One region of the Kineococcus sp. R86509 genome, then DNA from elsewhere that is predicted to be linked to it. Evidence: riboswitches for the same ligand, from Rfam matches in the RefSeq annotation. Region 1 holds a riboswitch; the other holds the start of a gene.

Region 1 (14,448 bases):
CGCGCCCGCTTCCCGAACTTCAAGGGAATCATGGCCGCCCGCAAGGCACCCGTGACGTCGTGGACGCTCGCCGACCTCGCTCTCGACCCGGCCACGGTCGGGTCCGCCGGCTCCGCCACGACGCTCGTGCACGCGCAGCCGCGCCCCGAACGACCCGACCGGATCGTCGTGACCGGGGACGCGGAGACCGTTCCCGCCCTGGTGGACTACCTGTCGCAGAAGGGTTTCCAGTGAACGTCCTGGTTCTCGTGGACCACGCCGACGGCGCCGTCCGCCCCACCGCGCTGGAACTGCTGACCCTCGCGCGCGACCTCACGAGCGCTTCCGGTGGTGTCGTCGTGCACGCGGTCTGGGTGGGGGAGTCGCCGCAGACGGAGCTCCTCGCCGCGCACGGCGCCGCGACGCTCCACCAGGTCCACGTCGACGGGGCCGACGCCCAGCTGACGGCCTCCGTCGTCGACGCCCTGCAGACGGTGATCACCGCCGTCGAACCGTCGCTGCTGCTCGTCGCCTCGACGTTCGAGGGCAAGGAGGTCGCGGCCCGGCTCGCCGTCCGCGCCGGCGCCGGGGTCGTCACCGGGGCCGCCTCGGTCGCCGTCGAGGACGGTCGGTGGGTCGCCCGCAAGAGCGTCCTCGCCGGGTCCTGGGACACCGCCTGCGCCGCGACGGGCCGGCTCGCCGTCGTCGCGCTGGCCCCGAACGTCGTGCCGGCCGCGCCGCTCGCCGTCCCCGCCGACACGACTCTCGTCGAGCACACCGTCGCGGCCTCCGCGGCGGCCAGGGCGGTCACCGTCGTCTCCCGCACGAAGCGGCCCACCGGCGACCGGCCGGCGCTGGCCGAGGCCGAGGTCGTCGTGGTCGGCGGCCGCGGTGTCGACGGGGACTTCTCCGGGGTCGAGGAGCTCGCCGACGTCCTCGGCGCGGCCGTCGGCGCGACCCGCGTCGCCACCGACGAGGGCTGGATCGGGCACGAGGCCCAGGTCGGGCAGACCGGCGTGACCATCTCGCCCCGCCTCTACATCGGCCTCGGCGTCTCCGGCGCCGTCCACCACCGCGGGGGGATGGACGCGGCCGGCACGGTCGTCGCCGTCAACAACGACCCCGACGCCCCGATCTTCGAGTTCGCCGACTACGGGATCGTCGGCGACCTCGGCGAGGTCGTCCCCGCGCTCGTGGCGGAGCTGCGGGCCCGCCGCCCCTGACCGCGGGGCGGCGTCAGGTCGCCGGCGCGAACCCCGGCGCCGACCCCAGCCAGGTCAGCGCCTGCGGGACGATGCCCGCCCAGATGCTGGTCCGGTGACCGCCCTGCTGCTGGGTGACGAGGGTCATCGTGGTGGGCCCGTGCACCGCGCTCGCGAGCGCCTGGGTGCTCGGCCAGGACAACCCGTCCTCCTTCGACGCCAGCGCCCACAACCGCACGGCCGGCGGGTTCTGCTTCGCGAGGGCGACGAGGTCGTAGCGCTTCGCCGGGGGGCTGTCCGCGGAGAACGGCTTCCAGGACCCCAGGTCGAGGCGTGAGTAGCCGCCGAAGGCGATCGCTGCGCTGAAGCGGTCGGGGTGCAGCATGGCCATCTCGTTGGCGCACCACCCACCCATGGACAGCCCGATGGTGGCCCACGACCTCGCCTGCCTGCTCACCGTGTAGTGCTGTTCGACGTAGTCCGGGACGTCCTGCGACAGCCAGGTCTCCAGCTTCGGCTGCCCGTCCCCACCGTCGACGCACTCCGTGTCGCGCCCGGCGGGCACCTCCAGGGTCGGGATGACCACCACGGACGCGGCCAGCTGGTGCGCGGTGACCGCGGCGTCCAGCGAGGGCAGCAGGTGCATCGCGTCGAGCCACTGCTCCGGGGTCCCCGGGTAGCCGTGGAAGGCCTCGATGACGGGGTACCCCCCGGCCGGGGCGGGAGTGGTGCCGTACCCGGTGGGCAGGACCACCAGGGCTTCGGCCGTGGTGCCGGAGCGGGGACCGGGGACCTGGGCCCGCCAGACCCTCCCGTCGTAGCCGTCGAGACGGACGGGGGCGGCCTCGGACGCCTGGGCGGTGGCCGACCCGCTGGCCTGCGTGGTCGTGACGACCTGCTGGGTCCCGAGGAGGTCCGCCCAGTCCGAGAACAGGCCGAACTGGGCGTTGACGACGAGGAAGACGGCCATGAGGACGCTCACGTTGACCCCGAGCAGGGCCACCGAGCGTCCCAGGACGGCGAGGAACCCCCGCCGGGCCAGCCCCCGCCAGCAGACGACCAGCGCCACCGTGGCCACCACTGCGACGCCGATGGCGATCCACCTCGTCAGCGGATCGTCGAGACCCACCCCACACCCCCCGTGCCAGAACCGGCGCGTGGTGCGCCGGGACCACCATCGGTCACCACAGGCGGAGGAGTGCCCTTTCTCAGCGATCTCCCGGCGAACCGGCAGCACCCTCCGAGCCGGCGAGCACGTCCAGCACGGCGTCCGCGATGGCCCGGTGCCCGGCGGCGTCGGGGTGGTCGCCGTCCGCGGCGAGCAGCGTCGTGGGGTCGCCGGTCCCGTCGACGCCGTGGAACACCGGACGCAGGTCCACGAAGAGCGCCTTGCTCCCCACCGCGGCAGCGAGGCGGTCGTCGAAGGCGTCGGTCAGGGCGACCTGGTCGTGCAGCTCGGCCGGGGTGTACTCCTGCTCGGCGACCTCGCCGTCCAGGCCGACGGCCCAGTAGTCGAGGACCACGACCCGGGCCCCGGTGGCCCTGAGCTCGTCGACGGTTCCCGCCAGCGTCGCCACCACCCGCTCGATCGTCGCGTCGGTGTCGACGGCTCCCGCGGTGGAGGTCGCGAGGTCGACCTGTTGCACGAGGTCGTTGGCCCCGGCCTGCAGGAGCACGACGTCCGGCGCACCGAGCCGGGGTCCCTCGTCCGCCGAGAGCTGCTGCAGGACGGAGTCGACGTCGGTCGAGGTCGCGCCGCCGCTGGCCCGCTGCACCACGTCGGCCTCGCCCTCGGGCGCGAGGCCGTCGGCGACCAGGTCCGGGAACGCGGTGCAGCCGCAGACGTCCCCCGCCGGCACGGAGTCGCCCAGGGACAGCAGGCGCAGGGGGGCGGAGGACGAGGCGGCGTCGTCGGGACCGGCGCAGGCGGCCGCGCAGACGGCCAGCAGGAGGGCGACGGTCCGGGAGGTGCGCGGGGAGCGGGCCCGCGGGAAGCTCACCCGCCCACTGTGGCACCGGCGCGCGCCCCGCGCTCGGGACCGGGTCCCGGTTTGCCTGGTGCGCGCCCCCGTCGTAGGTTCGCCCCAGCCATCCAGAGCGACCGAGAGACCTGGCTCGTCGACGTCGCAGCAACCACCCCGCGGGGAAGGTGCTACCGCCAGGACCGATGGGAGAACCGTTCTGTGAGCACCCTGCACGACACCGTCCTCGCGACGCCCAGCGAACCCCTCGTCCGCCGCCGGGCGGCGCTGGGGAGCTTCGTCGGCACCACCATCGAGTGGTACGACTACTACCTCTACGGCACGGCCGCGGCGATCGTCCTCGGCCCGCTGTTCTTCCCGAACGTCGGTGGCGCGGTCGGCGTGATCGCCGCGTTCGCCACCTACGCCGTGGGTTTCGCCGCCCGCCCCCTCGGCGGTGCGGTGGCCGGTCACATCGGCGACCGGGTGGGCCGCAAGGCGGTCCTCGTGGCCTCGTTGCTGGTCATGGGGATCTCCACGGCGGCCATCGGTCTGCTCCCCACCCACGACCGGATCGGGGTGTGGGCCCCGGTCCTGCTGGTCGCGGCGCGACTGCTGCAGGGTTTCTCGGCCGGGGGTGAGTGGGGCGGGGCCGTCCTGCTCGCCGTCGAGCACGCCCCCACCGGCCGGCGCGGTCTGTTCGGCGCGATCCCGCAGATGGGTTCCGCGGCCGGCATGGTCCTGGCCAGCGGGGGTTTCTGGCTCACCCGCACCCTGAGCTCGAGCGAGGACTTCCTCGCCTGGGGGTGGCGGATCCCGTTCCTGGCCAGCGCCGTGCTCGTCGTCATCGGGTTGGTCATCCGGCTCAAGGTCACCGACTCCCCGGCGTTCACCGCGCTGCGCGAGGCCGACGCCACGTCGCGCCGACCGGTTACCGAGGTGCTGGCGACGAACAAGCGCGGGGTGCTCCTGACGACCGGCATGCGGTTGGGCCAGAACGGCGCCTACGTCCTCTACACGGTGTTCGCGCTGAACTACCTGACCAACCACGTCCGCGAGGACGGGGCCGACGTCGGGCTGCTCGCCGTCCTCGTCGCCTCCGTCGTGAGCCTCGCCGCCACCCCGTTGTGGGGTCTGCTCTCGGACCGGGTGGGTCGCAAACCCGTCTACCTGTTCGGGTCGGTCCTCACCGCGGTGTTCACGGTGCCCGCGTTCCTGCTGCTCGACACCGGCTCCACCGTCCTGATCGTGGGCGCGATGGTCATCGCGATCAACCTCGGTCACGACAGCCAGTACGGCGCGCAGGGCGCGTTCTTCGCCGAGCAGTTCGACAGCCGCACCCGCTACAGCGGTGCGTCCCTCGGGTACTCCATCGGCGCGGTCCTCGGCGGCGGTCTGACCCCGCTCATCGCCGCGTCGCTGCTGGCCGCGGGGAACGGTTCGCCCTGGATCGTCGCGGGGTACCTGAGCTTCCTCGCCGTCCTCACCACCATCTCGGCGGCGCTCACCCGCGAGACCGCGCACCGACCTCTGGAGGGACTGTCCCGTTGAGTTCTGAACCGTTGCGCCTCAACGCCTTCGCCATGGCCTGCGTCGGCCACCAGGCCGCGGGGCTGTGGTCGCGACCGGAGGACCGTAGCGCGGACTACCGGACCCTCGCGCACTGGACGAACCTCGCCCGACTCCTCGAGCGCGGGGGTTTCGACGCGCTGTTCCTCGCCGACGTCCTCGGCACCTACGACGTCCACGGGGGATCGCGCGACGCGGCGGTCCGCGCCGCCGTGCAGGTCCCCGTCAACGACCCGCTCGCCGCCGTGTCGGCGATGGCCGCGGTCACGGAGAACCTGGGTTTCGGTCTCACGGTGACGACGACGTACGAGCAGCCGTACTCCCTGGCCCGCCGGCTCACGACGCTGGACCACCTCACCGGCGGCCGCGTCGCGTGGAACGTCGTCACGGGCTACCTCGACTCGGCCGCGAAAAACCTCGGTCTCACCGCCCAGGTCGCCCACGACGAGCGCTACGAGGTCGCCGAGGAGTACCTGGAGGTCTGCTACAAGCTCTGGGAGGGTTCCTGGGAGGACGACGCCGTCGTCCGCGACGCCGGGCGCGGGATCTACGCCGACCCGGCCAAGGTCCACGACATCGACCACCACGGGAAGTACTTCGACGTCCCCGGGGCGTTCCTCTGCGAACCCTCACCGCAACGGACGCCGGTGATCTTCCAGGCGGGGTCCTCGCCCCGCGGGCAGGAGTTCGCGGCCAGGCACGCGGAGTGCGTGTTCATCATCGCGCCGACCGCGAAGATCGCCCGCAGGTCCGTCGACTCCCTGCGCGAGCAGGTCGAACGCGCCGGTCGCGACCCGCGGTCGGTGCAGGTCCTCGCCGGCCTCACCACGGTCGTCCGCAGCAGCGACGAGGAGGCGCACGCGCTGCTCGCCGACTACCGCGAACACGCCAGCCGCGAGGCCGCCCTCGCGTTGTTCGGGGGGTGGACGGGCGTCGACCTCGCCGGTCGCGCCGCCGACGAGACCCTGCAGCACGTGACCACCGACGCGAACCGGTCCGCCCTGGCGAGCTTCACGAACGACCCCGACCGGGAGTGGACGATCGACGACCTCGCGCAGTTCGTCTCCGTGGGGGGTCGGGGTTCGGTCCTCGCGGGTTCCCCGCAGACGGTCGCCGACCACCTCGAGGAGTTCGCGGCGGAGGCCGACGTCGACGGGTTCAACCTGATGTACGCCACGATGCCCGGGACCTTCGTCGACGTCGTCGACCACCTCGTCCCCGAACTCGACCGGCGCGGTCGCACCGCCCCGAAACCGGCCCCCGGGACGACCCTGCGGGAACGACTCGGCGGCGGGGCCCGGCTGCCGGGCACCCACGTGGGCGCCGGTTTCCGTCGCTAGGTCCTACTAGAAATCGGGTCAGGGTGCCCGAACGGTGGCCGATGGACCACCGTGACCCGTCTACGTGACCTGAACGTCGCTTCCAAGCTGTTCGCCGGCTTCGGCGTCGTCTGCCTGCTGCTCGCCACCGTGGTGGGGGTGGGCTGGGCGAAGCTCAGCTCCTCGCAGGGGAACCTCACGACGATGTCGTCGTCGGGTCTCGCCTCGGTGCAGTCGATCCTCACCGTGCAGGTGGAGTTCCTGCAGGCGCGCATGGACGTGACCAACGTGGCCCTCACCTCCGACGCCGCGGCCAAGCAGAGCGCGCTGGACGCCGTGACCGCCGACGACACGGCGCTGGACGCTGCGTGGGCCACGTACCTCGCCTCCGGCCCGGCCGCGAAGGCCGCCGACCGGGACGCCTTCGTCGCCAGCCTCAAGCAGTACCGCGACGCCCGCGTGCAGCTCGTCGCCCTGGCCAAGGGTGACGACCGGGCCGGGTACATCGCCTACCGCACCGCCAGCATCAGCCCGGTCGCGAAGCAGATCACCGACGAGCTGAAGACCATGACCGCCGGCGAGCAGCAGGCCGCGGTGGACATGGCCGCCGCCGGCGCGTCCGCCTACCGCACGGCCGTCGCGCTGCTGCTGGCCCTCGGCGCCGTCGCGATCGCCGTCGCGGTCGTCGTCGCCGTCGTGGTCTCCCGCTCGGTCGCCCGGCCCCTGGCCCGCACCCTCGTGGTCGTGCAGGGCATGGCCGAGGGCCGCCTCGACCAGCGCGTCGGCATCGTCAGCCGCGACGAGGTCGGCCGCGTCGCCGGTGCGCTGGACACCACCATGGACCGCCTCGCCGACTCCATGCGCCGGATCAGCGCGAACGCCTCCGTCCTCGCGAGCTCCTCCGAGCAGCTCGACGCCGTCGCGACCCGTCTCTCCGCCGGGGCCGAGGAGGCCGCCGTGCAGACGCAGGTCGTCTCGGCCGCGACCGAGGAGATCTCGGCCAACATCGGCACGGTCGCCGCCGCCGGCGAGGAGATGACCGCAGCCATCCGCGAGATCGCCACCAGCACCGCCGAGGCCAGCTCCACCGCCGCGGACGCCGTCTCGGCCGCGGGCGTCGCGGGGGAGACCCTCGAACGCCTCTCGGTCTCCAGCCGGGAGATCGGCGAGGTCGTCAAGCTCATCACCTCCATCGCGGAGCAGACGAACCTGCTGGCGCTGAACGCCACCATCGAGGCCGCCCGTGCCGGGGAGATGGGCAAGGGCTTCGCCGTCGTCGCCGGCGAGGTGAAGGAACTGGCCCAGCAGACCGCGCGGGCCACCGAGGAGATCGTGGCCAAGGTCGGCTCCACGCAGGCCGACGCCTCGGCCGCGGCCACCGCGATCAGCCAGATCACCGACGTCATCGCCCGCATCGACGGGTTGCAGTCGACCATCGCCGCCGCCGTCGAGGAGCAGTCCGCGACGACCTCGGAGATGGTCCGCAACGTCACCGAGGTCTCGTCCGGCTCGCAGGAGATCGCCTCGAACATCTCCGGCATCGCCGCCTCCGCCGACGAGACGACGGCCGGGGCGACCCAGACCGCCGACACCGCCGGCGAGCTCTCCCGTGCCGCCGCCGAGCTGAACGACCTGGTGGGCGCCTTCCGCTTCTGACGCCGACCCGCCCGTGGTCCTGTCGGGGATCGCCGCAGGACCGCGGGTCAGCGGGTGGCGGAGACGTCGCGCACGGCGAGGACCGCGCAGTCGTCCTCGCTGTTGGCGACGTGCTCGGTGACCAGTTCCCCGAGCAGCGTCTCGACGTCCTCGGTGTGGGTCCGCTCCAGGGCGGCGCGCAGCACCACGATGCCGTCGCCGACGTCCCGACCGCGGCGTTCCACGAGGCCGTCGGTGTAGAGGACCAGCGTCGCCCCGGGCGGCCAGGGGATGTCGTGGTCGTGACGGGGCCGGCCGGGGGCCACCCCCAGCGGGAGGTCGGGTTCCGCGACCAGGACCGTGCTGCGCCCGGCCGCGTCGACCAGGACGGGCGGCGGGTGACCGGCCGTCGTCCACCACAGCCGCCGCGTCGGGCCGGGTGGGTCGAGGCGGGCGACGATCAACGTCGCCAGGGTCTCGTCCCCGAGCGCGGACAGGACGTGGTCGAGGCGGCTGACCAGCGCGGCCGGTGGTTCCTCCGGCCGGTCCACCGCCAGGGCCCGGAACATCGACCGCACCCGTCCCATCCGGGCCGCCGCCTCGGTGTCGTGGCCCGCGACGTCGCCGATGACCAGCAGGACCCCGTCGTCCGGCGGGGAGATCGCGTCGTACCAGTCACCCCCGACCTGCTCGTCGGTCGTGGACCAGGGCAGGTAGCGGCTCGCCACCGCGAGGCCCGGCAGCGCGGGCAGTTCCGGCAGCATCGCCGCCTGCAGGGTGTGCGCGACGTCGCGGCGCTCCCGGTACAGCTGGGCCCGCCGGGCCGCCTGCGCGGTCGCGTCGGTCACGGCCGTCACCAGGACCACCTCGTCCTCGGTGAGGGTGCGGTCGACGTCCCACGCGAAGGTCACCGAGCCGATGCGGTACCCGTCGGAGATGGTCATGGGCAGCACGACACCGGAGCGCAGCCGGGCGCGCTCGAACGCGTCGCGCCCGTGCGGGAACATGGCGACGAGGCTCGCCAGGGAGTCGAAGACCAGTCGGCGACCGGCGCGGGCGACGCGGTGCGCGGGGGTGTCCAGGTCGAGGGGGAGCCGTAGCCAGCGCTGCTCGGTGTCGTCGTCGAGCTGGCCGAGGGCCGGCGTCAGCAGCCAGGGCCCGTCGACCAACGACACGGACACGAAGCTCGCCCCGAGGTCCGCGTGCATGACGTCGCGCACCGCGAGGGCGACGTCCTCGACGCTGTCGGTGCGGGCCAGGGCGCTCGCCAGGCTCAGCAACGTGCCGGATCCCCGGTCCTCGCGGACGGGGGTCTCGGACGTGGTCAGGCCCACACGCACCTCCGCCGTCCTCCGTGCGCCCGTGGTGGCCCCCGCGACCCCACCGTCCCTGGCAGTCACTCACAGTCGACCCCCGTCACGCAACCACCGGTCGTCCAGCCGGCGCCCAGCGTGTGAGTCCGAGGCCTACGCTGCGCGCGTGGTCACCACCGAGCAGGTGCTCGCCCTCGCCGCGACGAGCCTCGTCGTCATCGCCGTCCCCGGCCCGAGCGTCCTCTTCATCGTCGGCCGCGCCCTCGCGCACGGGCGGGTGACGGCCCTGGCCGGCGTCCTGGGCAACTCCCTGGGCAGTCTCGTCGCAGCCCTCGTGATCGCCGTCGGACTGGGTCCGGTGCTGCAGCGCTGGGACACCGCGCTGGAGGTCGTGAAGCTCGCCGGGGCCGCGTACCTGGTGTGGCTGGGGGTCCAGGCGCTGCGCGGAGCCGGTCACGCCGGACAGGACACGGTCGCCGGTTCACCGCGGACCCGCGGGCGCGAGGTCCGGGCCGGGCTGGTCGTCGGCCTCAGCAACCCCAAGGTGTTCGTGGTGTTCGCGGCGATCCTGCCCCAGTTCGTGGACCGCTCCGCCGGCTCGCTCGCCGCTCAGATGGTCCTGCTCAGCCTGGTCCCCATCGGCATCGGCCTGGTCTGCGACAGCACCTGGGGTCTGGTCGCGTCCCGCGTGCGGACGGCGTTCGTCGGACGCCCGCAGCGGCTGCGGACGGTGACCCGCGTCGGAGGGGCCTCGATGATCGGACTGGGCGTCCTCACCGCCGTCACCGGCCGGCACCGCTGACGGAACGTCGCGCGACCGGTGCGCGTTGTGCCGGGCAGGTAGGAGAGCGCGGGGGAGAGGGCAGGATGCACCGGCACCACAACGGGCTGAAGACCGCCGTCCTGTTCGGGGTGATCTGGGCGGTCCTGCTGCTCATCGGCGGGTTCCTGGCGACCTCGTTCCGCAGCTCCGGCATCCTCGTCGTCTTCGTCCTCATCGGGCTGGGGACCTCGGCCTACGGCTACTGGAACTCCGCGAACCTGGCCCTGCGCTCGATGCGCGCCCGCCCCGTCTCCGAGGCCGAACAACCCGGGATGCACCGGATCGTGCGCGAGCTCTCCACCGCCGCGCGCCAGCCGATGCCGCAGCTGTACGTCTCGCCCACCATGGCGCCCAACGCCTTCGCGACCGGCCGCAACCCCCAGAACGCCGCCGTCTGCTGCACCGAGGGCATCCTGCAGCTCCTGGACGAGCGCGAACTCCGCGGCGTCCTCGGCCACGAGCTCATGCACGTCTACAACCGCGACATCCTCACCTCCTCCGTGGCGGGGGCGCTCGCGGGCGTCATCACCTCGATCGCGCAGTTCGGGGTGTTCTTCGGGTCGGTGTTCGGGGGCGGACGCGACGACGAGAGCCGCGCGAACCCGTTGGCGCTGCTGCTGCTGTCGCTGATGGCGCCGCTCGCGGCCACCGTCGTCCAGCTCGCCATCTCACGGACCCGCGAGTACGACGCCGACGAGGACGGGGCCAAGCTCACCGGCGACCCGATGGCGCTCGCCTCGGCCCTGCGCAAGCTGGAGCTGGGTACGCGTCAGTTGCCGCTGCCGCCCGAGCGGGAGCTCGTCAACGCCAGCCACATGATGATCGCGAACCCCTTCCGCGCGCAGGGCGTCGCGAAGCTGTTCTCGACGCACCCGCCGATGGCCGAGCGGATCGCCCGCCTCGAGGCCCTCGCCGGCTACCGCCGCTGACCTGCCCGTCACCGAGCCGGCCCGGGTCAGCCGAGGCGGGCCTCCAGCCAGGTCCGGAACAGCGGGAAGACCTGCCCGTCCGGGTCCTGCGGGTCGGTGTGCGAGACGCCGTCGAGCAGGTGCAGCTCCACCGCGTCCCCGGCGGCGCTCGCGGCGGCGTCGAACTCCTGGGCCTGGGAGTACGGGACCGTCTGGTCGCCCGTCCCGTGCGCGACGAACAGCGGGAAGCCGAAGGGCACCCGCCGCGTCGGGTCGCCGATCGCGTAGCGGTCGTCGACCTCGTCCGGGGTTCCCCCGAACAGCGTCCGCACGTTGACGTCGCCACCGTCGCCACCGAGCGCGGTGGGGTGCAGCACCCCGGACATCGACGCCGCGAACGCGGGCACGACCCCCGGTGACGCCCCCGGGGCGTCGGCGGGCAGACCGGCCCGGGCGGCCGCCCACATCGCCAGGTGACCGCCCGCGGAGTGCCCGACGAAGCACACGCGCCCGGTCGGCAGCGAGTGCTGGGCGGCGGCCTCGGCGGCCATGTCGACGGCGGTGGCGACGTCGCTGAACGTGCCCGTCCAGCCGCCGCCGTCGCCGTTGCCGCGGTAGTCGGTGTTGAGCACCGGCCAGCCGCCGCCGACGAGGTCCGCCACCAGGTCGTTCAGGTCGCGGCGGTCGGTGGCGGCGTCCCAGCCACCCCCGTGCACGACGACGACGATCGCGTCGCGGTGCTCGCCCGGCGGCAGCCACAGGTCGCTGACCTGGCGGGGGTGGTCGCCGTAGCGGTACTCGCTGCGCTGGGAGACGTCGAGCCCGGGCGGGACGAAACCGGCGTCCGTCTCCGCGTCCGGCGTACCCGTGTCCGTGGGCGTGGCGGTCTCCGTGGGGGTGGCCGTGGTGGTGCTCGCCGGGGTGGTGGGGGAGTCGTCGCTGCACGCGCCCAGCGCGCCCCCGCTCAGCGCGAGGCCGATCACTGCCCGGCGGCGCAGCGGACCCACCTCAGCGGTAGTTGACGAACTGGAGGGCGACGTCGAGGTCGGAACCCTTGAGCAGCGCGATGACCGCCTGCAGGTCGTCGCGGTCCTTGGAGCTGACCCGCATCTCGTCGCCGGTGATCTGCGACTTCACGCCCTTGGGGCCCTCGTCGCGGATGATCTTGCCGATCTTCTTGGCGACGTCCTGGGCGAGGCCCTCCTTGAGCTCGGCGGTGATCCGGTACTCCTTGCCCGACGGGACCGGGTCGGAGGTGTCCAGCGCCTTCAGCGACACGCCGCGCTTGATGAGCTTGGTCTGCAGCACGTCCAGGACGGCGTTCACGCGGTCCTCGGAGTTGGCGACCATGAGGATCGACTCCCCGCTCCACCGGACGTCGGCGCCGACACCCTTGAAGTCGTAGCGCTGGGCGATCTCCTTGGCGGCCTGGTTGAGGGCGTTGTCGACCTCCTGGCGGTCGATCTTGCTGACGACGTCGAACGACGACTCGCTGGCCACGCGGGGTTCCTCCTGGGGTTCGTGGGGGGCTCGGTTTCCGAGCACCGCTCATGTCTTGCTATCGTCTCACCGTCGCCAGCTCGCTGGTGGCACTGGCGGGTTGCCCGAGTGGCCAAAGGGAGCGGATTGTAAATCCGCCGGCGTAGCCTACGTTGGTTCGAATCCATCACCCGCCACGTCGCGAGTCCGCGACCCGGTGCCGGTCTCCGGCACCGGGTCGCGTCATGTAGGGTCGTCACCGGCCGTACACGCGGCAGCACAACCAGTTTGGCCCCGGTAGCTCAGTGGTAGAGCACTTCCTTGGTAAGGAAGAGGTCTCGAGTTCAATCCTCGATCGGGGCTCGCAACCGGCGGCTGGGCCCGCCGGACGCGGCGGGGTAGCTCAGTTGGTAGAGCAAGCGGCTCATAATCGCTGTGTCGCCGGTTCAAGTCCGGCCCTCGCTACAGCGCACGACACGTACCGAGCGGCCGCCCTCCGTGGGCGGTCGCTCGTCGCGCGTTCGGGCGCTTGCCGCACGTCGCGTACCCTGGTGGGGATCGGCGGAGCGCGCGCCCGCCCGTACGTCCGCAGTGCGACGAACCTTGTCGTACGACGAATCCTGAGGAAGAGGCACCCGCCGTGGCCAAGACCACCGACGTCCGCCCGAAGATCACCATGGCTTGCACCGAGTGCAAGGAGCGGAACTACATCACCAAGAAGAACCGCCGCAACGACCCGGACCGCCTGGACCTGGCCAAGTTCTGCCCGCGCTGCGGCAAGAAGACCACGCACCGCGAAACCCGCTGACACCAGCACGTCCGTTCCGGATCGGGGAGCACGCACCTGTGACGACCGTCAACGTCGACGAGTCCTTCGCGGGGCGTGTCTACCCGGCCTCCGGGACCACCACGGTGAGCGCCGACACGGTCCGGGCCTTCGCCCGGGCCGTGCGGGCCGCCCACCCGGTCCACCACGACACGGCGGCCGCCCGCGACCTCGGCTACGCCGACGTCGTCGCCCCGCCGACCTTCGCGGTCACGCTGGCCCAGGTCGCGGAGAAGCAGTTCGTGGCCGACCCGGCCGCGGGCATCGACTTCTCCCGCGTCGTCCACGGCGAGGAGCAGTTCCGCCACCACGCCCCCATCGTGGCCGGTGACGAACTCACCGCCGAGGTGCACGTGGACCGCGTCCGCGTCGTGCGCGGCAACGCGATGATCACCACCCGCACCGAACTCGCCCGCACCGATGGCACCCCCGTCACGACGGTGACGTCGATGCTGGTCGTCCGCGCGGAGGACCCGGCGTGAACTTCGAGGACACCGAGGTCGGCACCGAACTCCCCGCCGCCCGCTACGAGCTCTCCCGCGACGACCTCCGCGCCTACGCCGAGGCCTCCGGGGACCACAACCCGATCCACCTCGACGAGGCGACCGCGACGTCCGTCGGCCTGCCCGACGTCATCGCCCACGGGATGCTGACCATGGGTCTGGCCGGTTCCGTCGTGGCCGACTGGGCCGGGGACCCGACCGCGGTGGTCTCCTTCGGCACGAGGTTCACCGCCCCCGTCGTCGTGCCCTCCGGTGAGCCGGCCGTCGTCGAGGTCGCCGGCACGGTGCTCACGCGCGACGAGTCCGCCCGCACGGTCGAGGTCGACCTCACCGTGACCCACGCGGGGACGAAGGTCCTCGGGCGCGCCCGGGCTGTCGTCCGCCTGCCGTGAGCTCCCCCTCGCCCGCAGCCCCGCGGGCGAGGACGGCCGTGTACGCGGCCTTCGTCCTCAACGGCTTCTTCATGTCGACGTGGGTGGCCCGGATCCCCTCCGTCCGCGACACCCTGGGCCTGTCCAACGGCGGGATGAGCCTGCTGCTGCTGGCCTTCTCGCTCGGCTCCGTCCTCGCCATGCCGATCGCCGGGGCGGTCGTGCTGCGCTTCGGGCGGGCCCGCACCGTCCTCGGCGGCTCCGTCGTCGTGGCCCTCGGCCTGCTCGTGGTCTCCGTCTCCGTGGACGGCTTCGGCTCCGTGCCCCCGACCGCGCTGGGGTTGTTCGCCGCCGGGGCGGGCGTCGCCTCCTGGGACGTCGCGATGAACGTCGAGGGATCGGCCGTCGAGCGGCGCCTGGACCGCGCGATCATGTCCCGCTTCCACGCGGCCTGGAGCCTCGGCAGCGTGGCCTCCGCCGGGATCTCCGTGCTGCTGCTGAAGGTCGGGGTGCCGACCTGGGCGCACCTCTGCGCCGTCGGGGTCCTCGTCGTGCTGGGG
Region 2 (14,448 bases), 610 kb from region 1:
GCGGGGAGGGGCTGGTGGGACAGGGTTCGAGGAACCTCGTCTTCACGAAACGGTCACGTCGCCCTCACCGCGGCGGACCCCCGAGAGGCGTCGCTCAGAGCACCCGGCCGGCGACGTCCAGCAGCGGACCGGCTACGGACCGGACCGCGACCGCGAGAGCGCCGACGACGAGGGCCGCGACCAGCAACCAGACCAGGACGAGCACGACGACACCGACCGGTCCCCGACGGGTCCGGTGGGCCCCGCGTCGGGCGAGCAGGTGGGGCGAGCGCCCGCGACGAGCGCTCAGGGCTGCACGCCGAGACGGCGGGCGGAACGGGCGCGCTGACGGCTGGTGCGCATCCGGCGCAGCCGCTTGACCAGCATCGGGTCGTGGGCGAGGGCGGCCGGGGAGTCGATGAGGGCGTTGAGCAGCTGGTAGTAGCGCGTGGGCGAGAGGTCGAAGAGCTCGCGGACGGCCTGTTCCTTGGCGCCGGCGTACTTCCACCACTGCCGCTCGAAGGCCAGGATCTCGGCGTCGCGGCGACTCAGCCCGTCGGGCAGCCCCCCGGGCTGCTCCTCGAGGGACGGGACGTCTCGCTCGCTGCGCGCCGATGCGTCGTTCCGCTCCACGTCATGACCCCTCTCACCGCGGCCTCCGGAACCGAGGGCCGGGCAGGAGTCTAAGAGGGCATCACACCCGTGTCGTTCACCTCGGCGGGCGCGTCCGGGCTCGGTACCGTCCCGTGCGTGACTCCCGCCGCAGCGCCCCCACCCGCCCCTCGCTTCCCGCGCACGGACGACGATCCGGCCGGACTCGGCCTCGACGACCTCGACCCGGGCTGGGCCCGCGCCCTGGCGGGGGTCCGCGACGACCTGGTGCGGCTCTCCACCGCGCTGGCCGCCGAACCCGCGCCGTGGCTGCCCGCCCCCGAGAACGTGCTGCGGGCGTTCCGGGAGCCCTTCGACGGCGTCCGGGTGCTCCTGGTCGGACAGGACCCCTACCCCACCCCCGGACACCCGATCGGGCTGAGCTTCGCCGTCGAACCGGACGTCCGGCCCCTGCCGCGCAGCCTGGTCAACATCCACAAGGAGCTCCTCGCCGACACCGGCGTGCAGGCGCCCGGGCACGGCGACCTCTCCTCCTGGTCGCGGGCCGGGGTCCTGTTGCTGAACCGGGTGCTGACGGTGCGCGCGGGCGAGTCCGGGTCGCACCGCAGGCTCGGCTGGCAGGCCGTCACCGACGCGGCCGTCCGCGCCCTGGCCGCGCGGGGCGGACCGCTCGTGGCCCTGCTCTGGGGTCGCGACGCGCAGACGGTCGCTCCCCTGCTGGGCGGGGTGCCGGTCGTCACCGGGGTGCACCCCAGCCCGTTGTCGGCCTCGCGGGGGTTCTTCGGTTCCGCTCCGTTCAGCCGCGTCGACGAACTCCTGCGGGCCGAGGGGGGCGACGGGATCGACTGGCGGCTGACCTGAGCCCCGGGGCGTGCGGCAGGATCGCGCCATGACCGCGACGTTGCACAGCACCCCCTTCGGCCGGACGCGACGCGGGGAACCCGTCGAGCGGTGGGAGCTGAGCCTGCCCTCCGGGGCGAGCGCCGCCGTCCTGACCCGCGGCGCGACCCTGCAGCAGGTCCGCGTCCCCGACGCCTCCGGCCGGATCGGTGACGTCGTCGTCGCCCTGCCCGACGTCGCGGCCTACGAGGCCGCCGACGGCTACCCCGGCGCCGTCGTCGGACGCGTCGCGAACCGCATCGCCGGCGGACGCTTCCGGGTCGACGGGGTGTCCTTCGCAGTCCCCGCCAACGACGGCGCGAACGCCCTGCACGGGGGTTCGGAGGGTTTCGACCAGCGCGTGTGGACCGCCACCGAGGTCTCCGTGGACGGGGTTGCCGGGGTGCGGATGTCGTTGCGCAGCAACGACGGCGACATGGGTTTCCCGGGGGCGCTGGACGCCTGCGTCACCTACTCCCTGCGCGAGGACGGCGGTTCGGTGACGTTGCGCCTGGACTACGTCGCGACCGCGGACGCCGCCACCCCGGTGAACCTCACGAACCACGCCTACTTCGCCCTCGACGGTGCAGGCCCCGTCGAGGACCACGTCGTGCGGCTGTCCGCGTCGCGCTACCTGCCGATCGACGCGAACCTCGTCCCGACCGGTGAACTCGCCCCCGTCGAGGGCACCCCGTTCGACTTCTCCACCCCGACCCGCATCGGCGAGCACCTCCGCGACGCGGACGAGCAGCTCCTCACCGCCGGCGGCTACGACCACTGCATGGTGCTGGACGGCCCCGGTTCCCTGCGGCCGGTGGCCACCGTCTCCGGCCCGCGCAGCGGACGTTCGCTCGAGGTCCGCACCGACCTGCCGGGTCTGCAGTTCTACACGGGGAACTTCCTGACCGGCGCGTGGCGGACGATCGAGGGCCGGCCCGTGCGGCAGGGCGACGCCCTCTGCCTGGAGACGCAGTTGCTGCCCGACGCGGTGAACCAGCCGCTGCTCGGGGATTCCGTGCTGCGCCCGGGTGCGGAGTTCACGACGACCACGGAGTACTCCTTCTCCGTGTGAGCACCGCCGTCGCGGACCGATGGCCCCCTAGAACGAGGCCAGCAGGTCCGCCACCGCCGGTCGTTCGTCGTCGGCGAGCGCCAGCAGCACGAGGCGCAGCGGGTCCAGCCCCCGCAACGGCACGAAGGCGATGTCGTCGGAGCGGTGGCCGGCGGCGACGACCTCCGCGGTGATGGCCATCGCCCGTCCGGAGGCGACGAGGGCGAGCATCTCCTCGACGTTCTGGGCGGGCGGACCCACGACCCGGGGGACCGCGCCGGAGGGGCGGGGCTCGACGAGCCACACCTCCCGGTCGTAGCCCGCGTCGACGATGGGCTCGTCGTCGAGGTCGGCGATGTCGATCGAGGTCTCGCCGGCCAGCTCGTGCCCGGCCGCGAACACCGCCACCCGCTGGGTGTCGGCGACGTGCACCGCGCGCACCCGCGCGTCCAGCACCTCGTCCGGGCCGGCGTTGAGGAAGACCACGTCGACCCGGCCGTCGGCGAGGCTCGCGACCTCCTGCCCCCAGGGGACGTGGCGCAGCACGACGTCGAGGTCCGGGCTCTCCTGGGAGGCCTGCACCAGCCGGGTCGAGACCCAGCGCGGGGTCGAGGTGCCGATGCCGACGGCCAGCCGTTCGCGTTCGCCCTCCTCCGCGATGCGCCGCGCGCGCACCAGCGCCCGGTCCAGGAGTTCGGTGATCCGCGTCGCGTCGGCGACCAGCGCCTGCCCGGCGGGAGTCAGCGCGGACCCCTCGCGGGCCACGCCCCGCGCGTCGCGGAGCACCAGCCGGCCCCCGACGAGCTGCTCCGTGCGCGCGATCGCCTGACTCAGCGCGGGCTGGGAGACCTGCAGCGAGACAGCCGCTCCGGTGAAGCTGCGCTCCCGGGACACGGCGAGCAGGTAGCGCAACGAGCGCACGTCGAGCTCGCCGCCGCTGCGTCCTGCACCACGCTGATCCACGGGATGGATGCTCTCAGAAGGAACGCTTGTGCGACACGTGGCACGTTCGCGCCTACGTTGAGCAGGGTGCGCTCCCTGACCGCCCTGCCCAAGGTGCACGTGCACGCCCACCTCGACGGGTCCTACCCGCGCGAGGCCGTGCTGGCCCTCGCCCGCCGCCGTGGCGTCCCGCTCGAGCTGCCCGTGCGGGGCGGTCCCGCCGCCACCGGGGAGGGCTGGTCCGACGTCTGGGCGTTCTTCGAGGCCTACGGCCGGGTGCCCGCCCTGGTGGCGGACCTCGACGACCTGGCCGGCCTGTGCCGCGCGCTCGTCGCCCAGGAGGCGGCCGAGGGCGTGGTCTACCTCGAACCCGCGATCGAACCCCAGCTCTACGCCCCCCGGCTCGGGAGCCTGCGCGAGGTGACCCGGGTCGTCGTCGACGCCCTCGGCGAGGCCGGACGGGAGCACAGCGTCGAGGTCGGCTCGATCCTGACGCTGAACACCGACCAGGACGAGCCGATCGCCGCCGAGCTCGCCGCGGTCGCCGCCGAGTTCGCCGGCCGCGGGGTGACCGCGTTCGGGACGGCCGGGTTCGAGGAACCCTCGGGCCTGCAGCGCTTCACCGGGGCGGCCGCGACGGCCCGGGCAGCGGGCCTGCCGGTCGTCGCGCACGCCGGGCAGACGGGCGGCTGGGAGTGCGTCGCGGAGGCGATCGACGTCCTGGGCGCCACCCGCATCTCCCACGGCGTCCGCTCGGTCGAGAACCCGGCCTTCGTGCGCCGCCTCGCCGACGAGGGCATCGTGCTCGACGTCGCCCCCGTCTCCAACGTGGCGCTCGGCATCGTCCCCACGCTCGCCGCGCACCCCGCCCCGCTCCTGCACGCCGCGGGCGTGGGGATCACCCTCAACGCCGACGACCAGCTCTGGTTCGGTCGTGGCGTCAGCCACCAGTACGCCGTGGCGCGCGAGGTGTGGAAGCTGAGCGACACCGACCTCGCGGCCCTGGCCGGGCACGGTCTGCGGATCGAGGGCATGAGCCCGGCGACCCGGCACCGCCTCGGCGCGGGTCTCCTCGACTGGCTGGAGCGCAGCCCGGCGGGCGTCCCCGCGTGAGGGAACCGCACCACCTGCTGCTGAGCGCCTTCGAGATCAACGGCCCCAACCTCACCAGCCAGGGGTTGTGGGCCCACCCCGAGCAGCACACCGACCGCTACCTCGACCTCGCGCACTGGACGTCGCTGGCCCGGCTCCTCGAGGACGGGGGTTTCGACCTGCTGTTCCTGGCCGACTCCCCCGGCTACCCCGTGCTCGAGGGCCGCACCCCGGCCGTGACCTTCGAGCAGGGGGTCGAGATGCCGACCAACGACCCCCTGCTGCTGGTCCCGGCGATGGCCGCGGTGACGAGCCGGCTCGGGTTCGCGGTGACGTCCTCGACGAGTCTGGAGGGCCCCTACCCGAACGCCCGGCGGTTCGCGACGCTGGACCACCTCACCCGCGGGCGCATCGGCTGGAACGTCGTGACGACGTCGGCGGGGGTGGTCAGCGCGCTGCACGGACGCGAACCGCTGCCCCGCCACGACGAGCGCTACGACATCGCCGACGAGCACCTCGACCTCAGCTACCGGTTGTTCGAGGGCAGCTGGGAGGACGCCGCCGTCCTGCACGACAAGGCGACGCGGCGCTACGCCGACGCGCGTCGCGTCCACGAGGTCCACCACCACGGCCGCTACTTCCACTGCGACGGCTACTTCAAGGTCGAGCCCTCCCCGCAGCGCACCCCCGTCCTCTTCCAGGCCGGCGCCAGCGAACGCGGTCGGGAGTTCGCGGCCACCCACGCCGAGGTGGTGTTCCTGCAGGGCCGCGACGCCGGGACGCTGCGCCGCCAGGTCCTCGACCTGCACGCCCGGGCCGCCCGGCACGGACGCGGCCCGGGGTCGCTGCGCACCCTCGTCGGACTCACGGTCGTGCTGGGGCGCGACCGGGACCACGCCCGCTCCCGCCTCGAGGAGTACCTGTCCTGGGTCGACCCGGAGGCCGCCCGCGCCTACTACGCCTCGATGACCGGCGTCGACCTCGCCGCCCTGGACCCCCGCGGGAACTTCTCCGACGTCCGCACCGAGGGCGGGCGGACCCAGGTGGAGCGCTACCGGGACGAGACGGTGGCCCACGCGCGCGCCGACTTCCTGCGTTTCGGGATGCGGGAGTTCGTGTTCACCGGCACGGCGGGCGACGTGGCCGACGCCATGGAGGCGCTGGTGCGGGAGACGGGGATCGACGGGTTCAACCTCACCCCGTTCGTCGTACCGGGCTCCTACGCGGAGTTCTGCGAGCAGGTCGTCCCCGAACTGCGCCGGCGGGGCACGCTGGCGCCACCACCCGGTCGCGACGCCCCAGGCCGTACGCTGCGGGAGGTGGTCTTCGGTCCGGGCCGCACGAGGCTGCCCGCCGACCACCCCGCGGCCCGGTACCGCCATCCTCCCGAGGAGTCGACGTGAGCGAGATCCCCGCCACCCCCGAGACGAGGGTGGGCGGTGTCGACGTCGAACTGAACGGCATCAACACCGTCGCCGAGTCCGAACGCCACGGCAGGCCACGCGACCTGTTCTGGCCGTGGTTCGCCGCCAACGTGTCCGTCCTGGGAGTCAGCTACGGCTCGTTCGTCCTGGGTTTCGGGATCTCGTTCTGGCAGGCCACGGCCGTCTCGATCGCCGGGGTGTTCCTGTCCTACGTGATCGTCGGCCTCGTCGCGATCGCCGGGAAGCGCGGTTCGGCGCCCACGATGACGTTGTCCCGCGCAGCCTTCGGGGTCGACGGGAACCGCCTGCCCTCGTTGGTGTCCTGGCTGCTGACGCTGGGCTGGGAGACGTCGCTGGCGGCCGTCGCCGTGCTCGCGACGGCGACCGTGCTGGACCGCCTCGGAGCCGGTGGGGGCACGGGCACGAAACTCGTCGCCCTCGTGATCGTCGTCGGGCTGATCGTGCTCGGCGGAACCCTCGGGTTCAGGGTCATCATGCGGATGCAGCGCTGGATCACGGTCGTCACCGCGGTGCTGACGGTCCTCTACATCGTCTTCGCGGCCGACTCCATCGACCTGGACGCCGTGAACGCGCTCCCGGCCGGGGACGCCGCGGCGGTCGTCGGGGCGTTCATCCTCGTGATGACGGGTTTCGGTCTCGGGTGGGCCAACGCCGCGGCGGACTACTCCCGCTACCTCCCGCGCGAGGCCTCCAGCGGCGGGGTCGTGTTCTGGACGACGCTGGGTTCCTCGCTCGGCCCGGGCGTGCTCCTCGTCTTCGGCGCGCTCGTCGCCGGGTCGTCGAAGGACCTCAGCGGCCGGATCGCGGCGGACCCCGTGGGGGCGCTCACGGACATCCTGCCGACGTGGTTCCTCGTCCCGTTCGTCGTCGTCGCCGTCCTCGGCCTCGTCGGCGGAGCGGTCATGGACATCTACTCCTCCGGCCTGGCGCTGCTGAACGTCGGACTCCGGGTCCCCCGGCCCGTGGCGGTCCTGATCGACGCCTGCCTGATGATCGCCGGGGCCGTCTACATCGCGTTCTTCTCGCAGGACTTCCTGACGCCGTTCCAGGGGTTCCTGATCACCCTCGGCGTCCCGATCGCCGCCTGGGCGGGGATCTTCCTCGCCGACCTCTCGCTGCGCCGCGGTGACTACGCGGAGGCAGAACTCCTCGACTCCCGCGGGCGCTACGGCTCGGTGCGCGGCCTGTCGGTGATCACCATGGTCGTCGCGACCCTCGTCGGCTGGGGTCTGGTCTCGAGCTCGGTGTCGTGGCTGTCCTGGCAGGGATACCTCCTCGCCCCCCTCGACCTGGCCCACTGGGTGCCGCCGACCGGTGGCGAGGACGGCTACTGGGACAGCAACTGGGCCTACGCCGGCCTCGGCGTGGTCATCGCCTTCGTCCTCGGCTTCGTCGCCGTCCTCCTCGGCGGGCGCCGCGCCGTCGCCCTCCAGGAGGAACGCGCCTGACGCTCGTCGCCGGGGGGATCGTTGACTCCACGGTCCCGCGGAGTGGGACCGTGGAGTCAACGATCCCCCTCCCGGCGGGGCTCAGCCGCGCTGGACGGAGACCTTGGGCGGGGTCTGCAGGGTCTGGGCGATGACGCAGTAGCGCTCGGCCAGCGAGATCATCTTGGCCTCGGTCGCCTCGTCGGCGTCGGAGGTGAACGTGAAGGTCAGGGTGACGTCGGTGATGCCGACGGGCACCTCGCGCGAGACGCCGAGCGTGCCGCGGGCGTCCCAGTGCGCTTCGGCGGTCACCGACGCGTTGCGCAGCTCCACGCCCATGGCGGTGGCCACGCTGCGCAGGGTCACGCCGGCGCAGGCCGCGACGGCCTCGCAGAGCATGTCGGCGGAGCACGCCTCGGTCCCGTCGCCCCCGGCGGCGGGGTGCAGCCCGGCGCGGGTGGTGCCCGCGAACCCGTCGACCGACACGCCGATGGACTGCCCGTCCAGCACCGCCACGGCCTTCGCGGGGACCAGCGCCTGGGCCGGGTCCTCGCGGTAGGCGTCCTTCAACGGCTTCTGCAGGGCCCTCAGTTCGGTCGAATCCACCGGGCGAGCTTAGGCCCCCGTGGGGCCGGCCCCGCAACACCCGCGAAGATGCTGCCGTGAAGTGGACCACTGCCGTCAGCAAGCTCGCCGACGTCGCCCAGGGGTGCGAGCACGCGAACTCGTTGCCCACCGACCTGAACCTCTTCCGCGCCGAGGAGGCGTGGGTCTTCGGCGCCCTGCTCGGCCCGCAGCAGGACAGCGAGGACCCGACGTTCGTCCGGGTCGCCGTCGTCGTCGACCTCCCCGAGGACGAGTGCGCGCTCTTCAGCCGACCGCAGGCCGGTGAGTTCTGGCTCAACGCGTCCGGACTGGCGAAGAGCCCCGTCCAGGTCCTCTTCCGGTCCGCGCAGGCCCCGGTGTGGAACCACCTGGTCGAACGGCCGGTGCGGTTCTGGGCCCGGGAGGAGGGCCTGGACCACGAGGCGCTCCTGCAGCTGCGCAACGGCGACGGCGAGGCGCTGCGCCCCGAGGCGCCCACGGACGGGGAACTGCGCGAACGCCTCGACCGTGACCTGCGCGCGAGCCTCGAGGCACTGCGCCGCACGGCCACCGACTACGACGGGAAGCGTTGGGCCCGGGCCAACCACAAGAAGCTCGGCGACGCGCTGGCGGACGCCGCCCTGGGCCTGCTGAGCCTGCAGGACGCCCGCGACGCTCTGAGCGCGAACGGTCCGGACGCGTGAGCGACGAGAAGCTGGCGTACCGGCTGCTGACCGGCCCCGACGACCGCTCCTTCTGCGAGAAGGTCACGGCGGCCCTGGCCGAGGGCTACGTCCTGTACGGCAGCCCGTCGGTGACGACGACGGACGGGCGCACCGTCGCCGCGCAGGCCGTCGTCCTCCCCCACGTCCTGGCCCGACCCGGTGACGGCGGTGCGGCGTGACCGAACGCCTGCGCTGAGACGCGGGCAGTCCTACGGTCGGCTGAACACCGGCGCGGGGGCGATTTGACGGGTTCGACGACGGGAACCTACGGTTCCCCCACGGTCATGAGTGACAGCGACAAGCCCTGGCTCGCTGTCCGGCAACCCTCCCCCGCGGCGGGGTGCCCCAGGTGAAGACCAGGCCGGACGACCCCGTCCGGCAAGCGCGGAACAACGGACGCCGTCGATCACGGCGTGCTGCGAGCCGCGCGCCCGCCGTTCGACCACCGGAGTGCCACCGTGTCCAGCCCCGCCCCCGCCCTGCCCGACAAGCCGAAGCGCCGCGGCCTCCTCATCGGGATCGTCGCCGCCGTCGTCGTCGTGGTCGTGGTGATCGTCGCCGTCGTCCTCGGGACCCGCAAGGACGACACCGCGACGACCACCGCCGCCGGTTCCGCCCCGGCCCAGACCGTGAAGATCGGCGTGGCCGACAAGTCGCTGGACTACTGGACGACGTACGTGGACCTGGCGAAGTCGAAGCTGAACGTGACCGTCGACCTGGTCAACTTCTCCGACTACAGCCTGCCGAACCCGGCGCTGTCGCAGGGCGAGATCGACCTGAACCAGTTCCAGCACATCCAGTACCTGGCGAACTACGACGTCACGGCCGACGACGACATCCAGCCCATCGGTGGCACCGCCATCTACCCGCTGCCGCTGTACTCGACCACGGCGAAGAGCCCGTCGGAGCTCCCCGAGGGCGCGAAGGTCGCCATCCCGAACGACGACATCAACCAGGCCCGCGGTCTGCTGGTGCTGCAGTCGGCGGGTCTGCTGACCCTCAAGGACGGGGGCAACGCCTTCTCCTCGATCGAGGACATCGAGACCAAGAAGGTCGACGTGACCGCCATCGACGCCTCACAGACCGCGAACGCGCTGCAGAGCGGTTCCGTCGCCGCCGCGATCGTCAACGTGAACTACGCGACCAGCGCCAAGCTGCCGGAGACCGACGTCATCGCCAAGGACGACCCGTCCGACCCCTCGGCCGCGCCCTACGTGAACATCTTCGCCGCGCGGGCGAAGGACAAGGACAACGAGACCTACCTGAAGCTGGCGGCCCTCTTCCAGGACCCGGCCGTGCAGACGGTGTTCTCCAAGGACTACCCGAACGCGGTCGTCTCCGACCGCAGCGCCGCGGACCTGCAGGCCGACCTCGCCACCGTCGAGGCCGACGCGAAGGCCGCGAAGGGCAAGTGAGCGCCCTCGTCACGCTGGAGAACGTCTCCAAGCGCTTCGACCGCCGCGACGGCCAGTCCGTCGCGGCGGTCGACGACGTCTCCCTCGACGTCGAGGAGGGAGAGGTCCTCGCCGTCATCGGCTACTCCGGCGCAGGCAAGTCCACGCTCGTCCGCCTCGTCAACGCCCTCGAGCTGCCGACCTCCGGCAGCGTCAGGGTCGGGGGGCAGGACCTGACGAAGCTGTCGGAGGGCGAGCTGCGCAAGGCCCGGTCGAAGATCGGGATGATCTTCCAGCAGTTCAACCTGTTCCGCTCGCGGACGGTCGCCGGGAACGTCGCCTACCCGCTGCGGGTCGCGAAGGTCCCCGCGAAGCAGCGCGACGCCCGCACCGCGGAACTCCTGGACTTCGTCGGTCTCCTCGACCGGGCGCACGCCTACCCGGAACAACTCTCGGGTGGGCAGAAGCAACGCGTCGGCATCGCCCGCGCGCTGGCCACGAACCCCCCGCTGCTGCTGGCCGACGAGGCCACCAGCGCGCTGGACCCCGAGACCACGACCGAGGTCCTGTCGCTGCTGCGGCGGGTGAACACCGAACTCGGGGTGACGATCATCGTCATCACCCACGAGATGGACGCCGTGCGCCAGATCGCCGACCGCGTCGCGGTCATGGAAGAGGGGCGGATCGTCGAGGTCGGCGAGGTCTACGACGTGTTCTCGAACCCGCAGACCGCCGCGGCCCAGCGCTTCGTGCGCAGCGCCACCCACGACCGGCCCCCGGCCGAAACCCTGGCCCGGCTGCGCACCCACCACCCCGGCCGGCTCGTGAGCGTCCGCATCACCGACGAACCCGGTCTGCAGCAGCGCATCGACTCGGTGTTCCGGAGCACCGGCGCGACCGCGGAACTGGTCTTCGGCGGTGTCTCGGAGATCCGCGAACGCCGGACCGGCTCACTGACCTACGAACTCAGCGGCCCCGACGTGGACGGCACGCTCCGTGCGCTCGCCGCCGACGGCGTGCACGCCGAAGAGGAGGTCTGATGGCCGGGGAGGGCTTCTTCGACGGTTTCCTCGACAGCGTCGACGTCTTCCGCGAGTCGATCTGGCAGACGTTGTTCATGACCGGCATCTCGCTGGTCGTCGCCGGCGTCCTCGGGCTCGCGTTGGGCATCGCTCTCTACGCGACCAGGCCGGGCAACCTGTTCGGCAGCCGGTGGGTGTTCGGGATCATCGGGTTCGTCGTGAACCTGGTGCGCCCGATCCCGTTCGTCATCTTCCTGGCCGCCATCAGTCCGCTGCAGCGGGTCGTGGTCGGGACGACGATCGGGACCACGGCGGTCACGTTCGCGATCTCCCTCGCGGCCGCCTTCGCCGTGGCACGCATCGTGGAGCAGAGCCTCGTCAACGTCGACCCGGGGGTCGTCGAGGCGGCACGCGCCGTCGGGGCGGGACGGGTCTCGATCCTGCTGAAGGTCGTCGTCCCGGAGGGCCTCGGGCCGTTGGTGCTCGGGTACACGTTCATCTTCATCGGCATCGTCGACATGTCCGCACAGGCCAGCCTCGTCGGCGGCGGCGGTCTCGGTGAGTACGCCATCACCTACGGCTCGCAGCGCTACGACAACGGCATCATCGTGGTCAGCGTCGTCGCGATCGTGGTCATCGTCCAGGTTGGTCAGCTCATCGGGAACCGAATCGCCCGCGGCGTCATGCGCCGCTAGTCCAGAACTTCCCCGGAACCCCCGTCGTGATCGCGACGGGGGTTCCGCCGTTCAGGGGCAGACCACCTCGTAGACGTCGGTGTGCATCTCGAACCGTTCGTAGCTCTGGTGGTCGGTGACCTCGCCGTCGGAGTTCAACCGGAACGTCCCGGACCCGGCGTCGATCTCGACGACCTTCCCGGTCGCGGTGACGACGTCCTGCCGCTCGACGTGGACCCCGCTGCGCAGTCCGGCGGCGAAGCCCAGGCGGGCGAGGGGGCCGGTGGACTCGGAGACGACGACGTCGGCCAGCCCGTCGTGCGGGTCGGCGCCGGGAACCAGGGGGGCGCCGCCGCCGATGGTGCCGCCGATGCCGATGCCGACCATCAGGACGGGACGCTCCCCCGGCGACACGGTGGTGCCGTCGACGTCAACGCGCAGCCGGAACCCCTTGCCCGCGCTGACCCCCGCCCAGGCCGCACCGACCGGGTAGGCGCCGGCCCGGAGGAAGCGCTTGAGCCGCTGCGCCTTGGCCGTCGCCGACGCCCCGATGCCCGCGTGGACGGTGTTGACGGTGATCCGGTCGTGGGAGTCGACGAGGAGCTCCAGCCCCTTCGGGCTCCCCTGGGCGACGACGCGGGCCGCGGCGACCGGGTCCAGCGGCAACCGCAGCGAGCGGGCCAGGTCGTTGCCGGTGCCGAGCGGGACGATGCCCAGCGGCCCCACCGAGCGGGTCGCTCCCGCGTTCCAGAGCAGTTGCAGCGCAGCGTGCAGGGAGCCGTCCCCGCCCAGCAGCACGACCCGGCGGCCGCCCGCCCCGAGCAGGGCGGCGCGCAGGTCGTCCAGGGAGCTCGTGCGGCGCAGCTCCACGTCACCGTGGCGGCGCAGCTCCTGCACGGCGGCGTCGACCGCGCCGGTCCGCGCCGATCCCGCCCCCGCGTTGACGACGGCCAGGTACTGGTTCCCACTCACGCCTGCCCAACGCACCAGGACGCCGACTCGTGCCGGACGCCCCGGACCTCACAGCGGACGCCAGGTCCCGTCCGCCTCGAGCACCTCGCCGACCCCGTCCCACCGGTAGACGGGGCGACCGCCGCTGACCACGTGCACGGCGCGCGACATCACGTCGAGCGGGTCCCCGGACCAGACGGCGACGTCGCCGTCGAGACCGGGAGCCAGCGACCCGACGCGGTCGTCGATCCCCAGGATCACGGCCGGGTTGAGGGTCAGGGCTCGCAGCGCCTCGCCGGGGTCGAGGCCCTCCTTGACGGCCAGGGTCGCGGAGAGGGCGAGGAACTGGATGGGGACGACGGGGTGGTCGGTGGTCAGCGCGATCCGCAGCCCCGCGCCGGCGAGGATCCCCGGCACGCTCAGCGAGCGGTGGCGCAGTTCGGGCTTCGAGCGCGAGGTGAGCAGCGGACCGACGACGGCCGGCAGCCCCCTCTCGACGAGCAGGTCGAGGACGCGGTGGCCTTCGGTGACGTGGTTCAGGACGAGCCGGTAGCCGAACTCCTCGGCGAGGCGGACCGCGGTCGCGATGTCGTCGGCGCGGTGGGCGTGCTGCTGCCAGACGAGTTCGCCGGCCAGGACCCGAGCGAGGACCTCGGCGTCGCGGTCCCGGTCGGTGGGCGGGTCGAGGGGTTCACCCTTCTCGGCAGCGCGCGTCCGCTGAGCGCTGAACCGTTGCGCCGCAGCGAAGGCGTCGCGCAGGGCGGCCGCGATCCCCATGCGGGTCGAGGGGCCTCCGGAGTTCTTCCGGGGGTTCTCGCCGAGCGCGCTCTTCACCCCGATCGGCGCGCGCAGCAGCATCTGCTCGACCGTGGCCCCCCAGGTCTTCAGGGCTCCGGTCTGTCCCCCGATCACGTTGGCGGAACCCGGCAGGACGGCCACGGTGGTGACCCCTGCGCTCAGGGCGTCGGCGAAACCCTGGTCACGGGGGTCGACCCCGTCCCAGGACCGCAGCCGGGCGCCGCGGGGTTCACCCTTCTCGTTGACGTCGGCCCCGTGCCAGCCCTCCCCCTCGGCGTGGACGCCGAGGTGGGTGTGCGGGTCGACGAAGCCGGGCAGGACGAACCGGCCGGTCGCGTCGAGCACGGGAACGTCCGCGGGGACGGGCACGTGGGCGCCGACGGCGACGATCCGGCCGTCGCGGACGAGCACCGTGCCGGGTTCGCGCTCGCCGTGCCAGTCCGGGGTCAGCCGCAGCAGCGTCCCTCCCACGACGGCGACGTCTCGGGAGACCTGTTCACGGTGCGGTGCGGGCATCCGGCCACTCTCGCAGCCGTCAGGACGGGAGGGAACTCCTGGTCTCCGAGACGTCCACCGCGGCCGCCGGGGCGCCCTGACGGAGGCGGGCCTGGTGAGCGGTCGTGAAGCGACGTTCCACGAGGCGGTGGAACCCGTAGCTGACGGCCAGGGCGAGCGGCAGGACGACCAGCAGCATCACGGCGAACCGGGTGCCCACCCCCCAGGGGCGGTCGAGGGTCAGCAGGTTCCCGAGGCCGAGCAGCGGACTGTGCAGGAGGTAGAGGCTGTAGGACCAGAAGCCGATCCAGACCAGCGGGCGCCACTGCAGGACGGCGTGCACGGGGGTCCGGGTCCCGGCCACGGACTGCTGCGCC

What was found. Region 1 has a riboswitch for S-adenosylmethionine ahead of SJY07_RS08905 (MFS transporter). Riboswitches for the same ligand answer to the same signal wherever they lie in the genome.
Region 2: it holds a riboswitch for S-adenosylmethionine, as region 1 does, so the genes downstream of both, SJY07_RS05865 (MetQ/NlpA family ABC transporter substrate-binding protein) here and SJY07_RS08905 (MFS transporter) in region 1, are expected to answer to the same signal.

What each region holds. Positions count from the first base shown of each region.
Region 1 covers NZ_JAXHCE010000001.1:1,845,686-1,860,133, reverse strand. Annotated here, with positions in the region: gene SJY07_RS08925 (electron transfer flavoprotein subunit beta/FixA family protein) at 1-234, shown strand, start outside; gene SJY07_RS08920 (electron transfer flavoprotein subunit alpha/FixB family protein) at 231-1,202, shown strand; gene SJY07_RS08915 (alpha/beta hydrolase) at 1,216-2,310, opposite strand; gene SJY07_RS08910 (SGNH/GDSL hydrolase family protein) at 2,390-3,181, opposite strand; SAM riboswitch class I at 3,267-3,355, shown strand; gene SJY07_RS08905 (MFS transporter) at 3,365-4,693, shown strand; gene SJY07_RS08900 (LLM class flavin-dependent oxidoreductase) at 4,690-6,051, shown strand; gene SJY07_RS08895 (methyl-accepting chemotaxis protein) at 6,103-7,686, shown strand; gene SJY07_RS08890 (PP2C family protein-serine/threonine phosphatase) at 7,734-9,005, opposite strand; gene SJY07_RS08885 (LysE family translocator) at 9,145-9,780, shown strand; gene htpX (zinc metalloprotease HtpX) at 9,846-10,730, shown strand; gene SJY07_RS08875 (alpha/beta hydrolase family protein) at 10,757-11,716, opposite strand; gene SJY07_RS08870 (YajQ family cyclic di-GMP-binding protein) at 11,718-12,209, opposite strand; tRNA gene SJY07_RS08865 (tRNA-Tyr) at 12,304-12,385, shown strand; tRNA gene SJY07_RS08860 (tRNA-Thr) at 12,480-12,551, shown strand; tRNA gene SJY07_RS08855 (tRNA-Met) at 12,581-12,653, shown strand; gene rpmG (50S ribosomal protein L33) at 12,829-12,996, shown strand; gene SJY07_RS08845 (MaoC family dehydratase N-terminal domain-containing protein) at 13,035-13,496, shown strand; gene SJY07_RS08840 (MaoC family dehydratase) at 13,493-13,909, shown strand; gene SJY07_RS08835 (MFS transporter) at 13,906-14,448, shown strand, end outside.
Region 2 covers NZ_JAXHCE010000001.1:1,239,009-1,253,456, forward strand. Annotated here, with positions in the region: gene SJY07_RS05815 (DUF3263 domain-containing protein) at 286-543, opposite strand; gene SJY07_RS05820 (uracil-DNA glycosylase) at 730-1,452, shown strand; gene SJY07_RS05825 (aldose epimerase family protein) at 1,481-2,542, shown strand; gene SJY07_RS05830 (LysR family transcriptional regulator) at 2,570-3,484, opposite strand; gene add (adenosine deaminase) at 3,551-4,576, shown strand; gene SJY07_RS05840 (NtaA/DmoA family FMN-dependent monooxygenase) at 4,573-5,958, shown strand; gene SJY07_RS05845 (purine-cytosine permease family protein) at 5,955-7,448, shown strand; gene SJY07_RS05850 (OsmC family protein) at 7,530-8,033, opposite strand; gene SJY07_RS05855 (hypothetical protein) at 8,090-8,716, shown strand; gene SJY07_RS05860 (DUF1737 domain-containing protein) at 8,713-8,916, shown strand; SAM riboswitch class IV at 9,018-9,128, shown strand; gene SJY07_RS05865 (MetQ/NlpA family ABC transporter substrate-binding protein) at 9,196-10,152, shown strand; gene SJY07_RS05870 (methionine ABC transporter ATP-binding protein) at 10,149-11,171, shown strand; gene SJY07_RS05875 (methionine ABC transporter permease) at 11,171-11,848, shown strand; gene SJY07_RS05880 (diacylglycerol/lipid kinase family protein) at 11,900-12,799, opposite strand; gene SJY07_RS05885 (amidohydrolase) at 12,848-14,092, opposite strand; gene SJY07_RS05890 (acyltransferase family protein) at 14,112-14,448, opposite strand, start outside.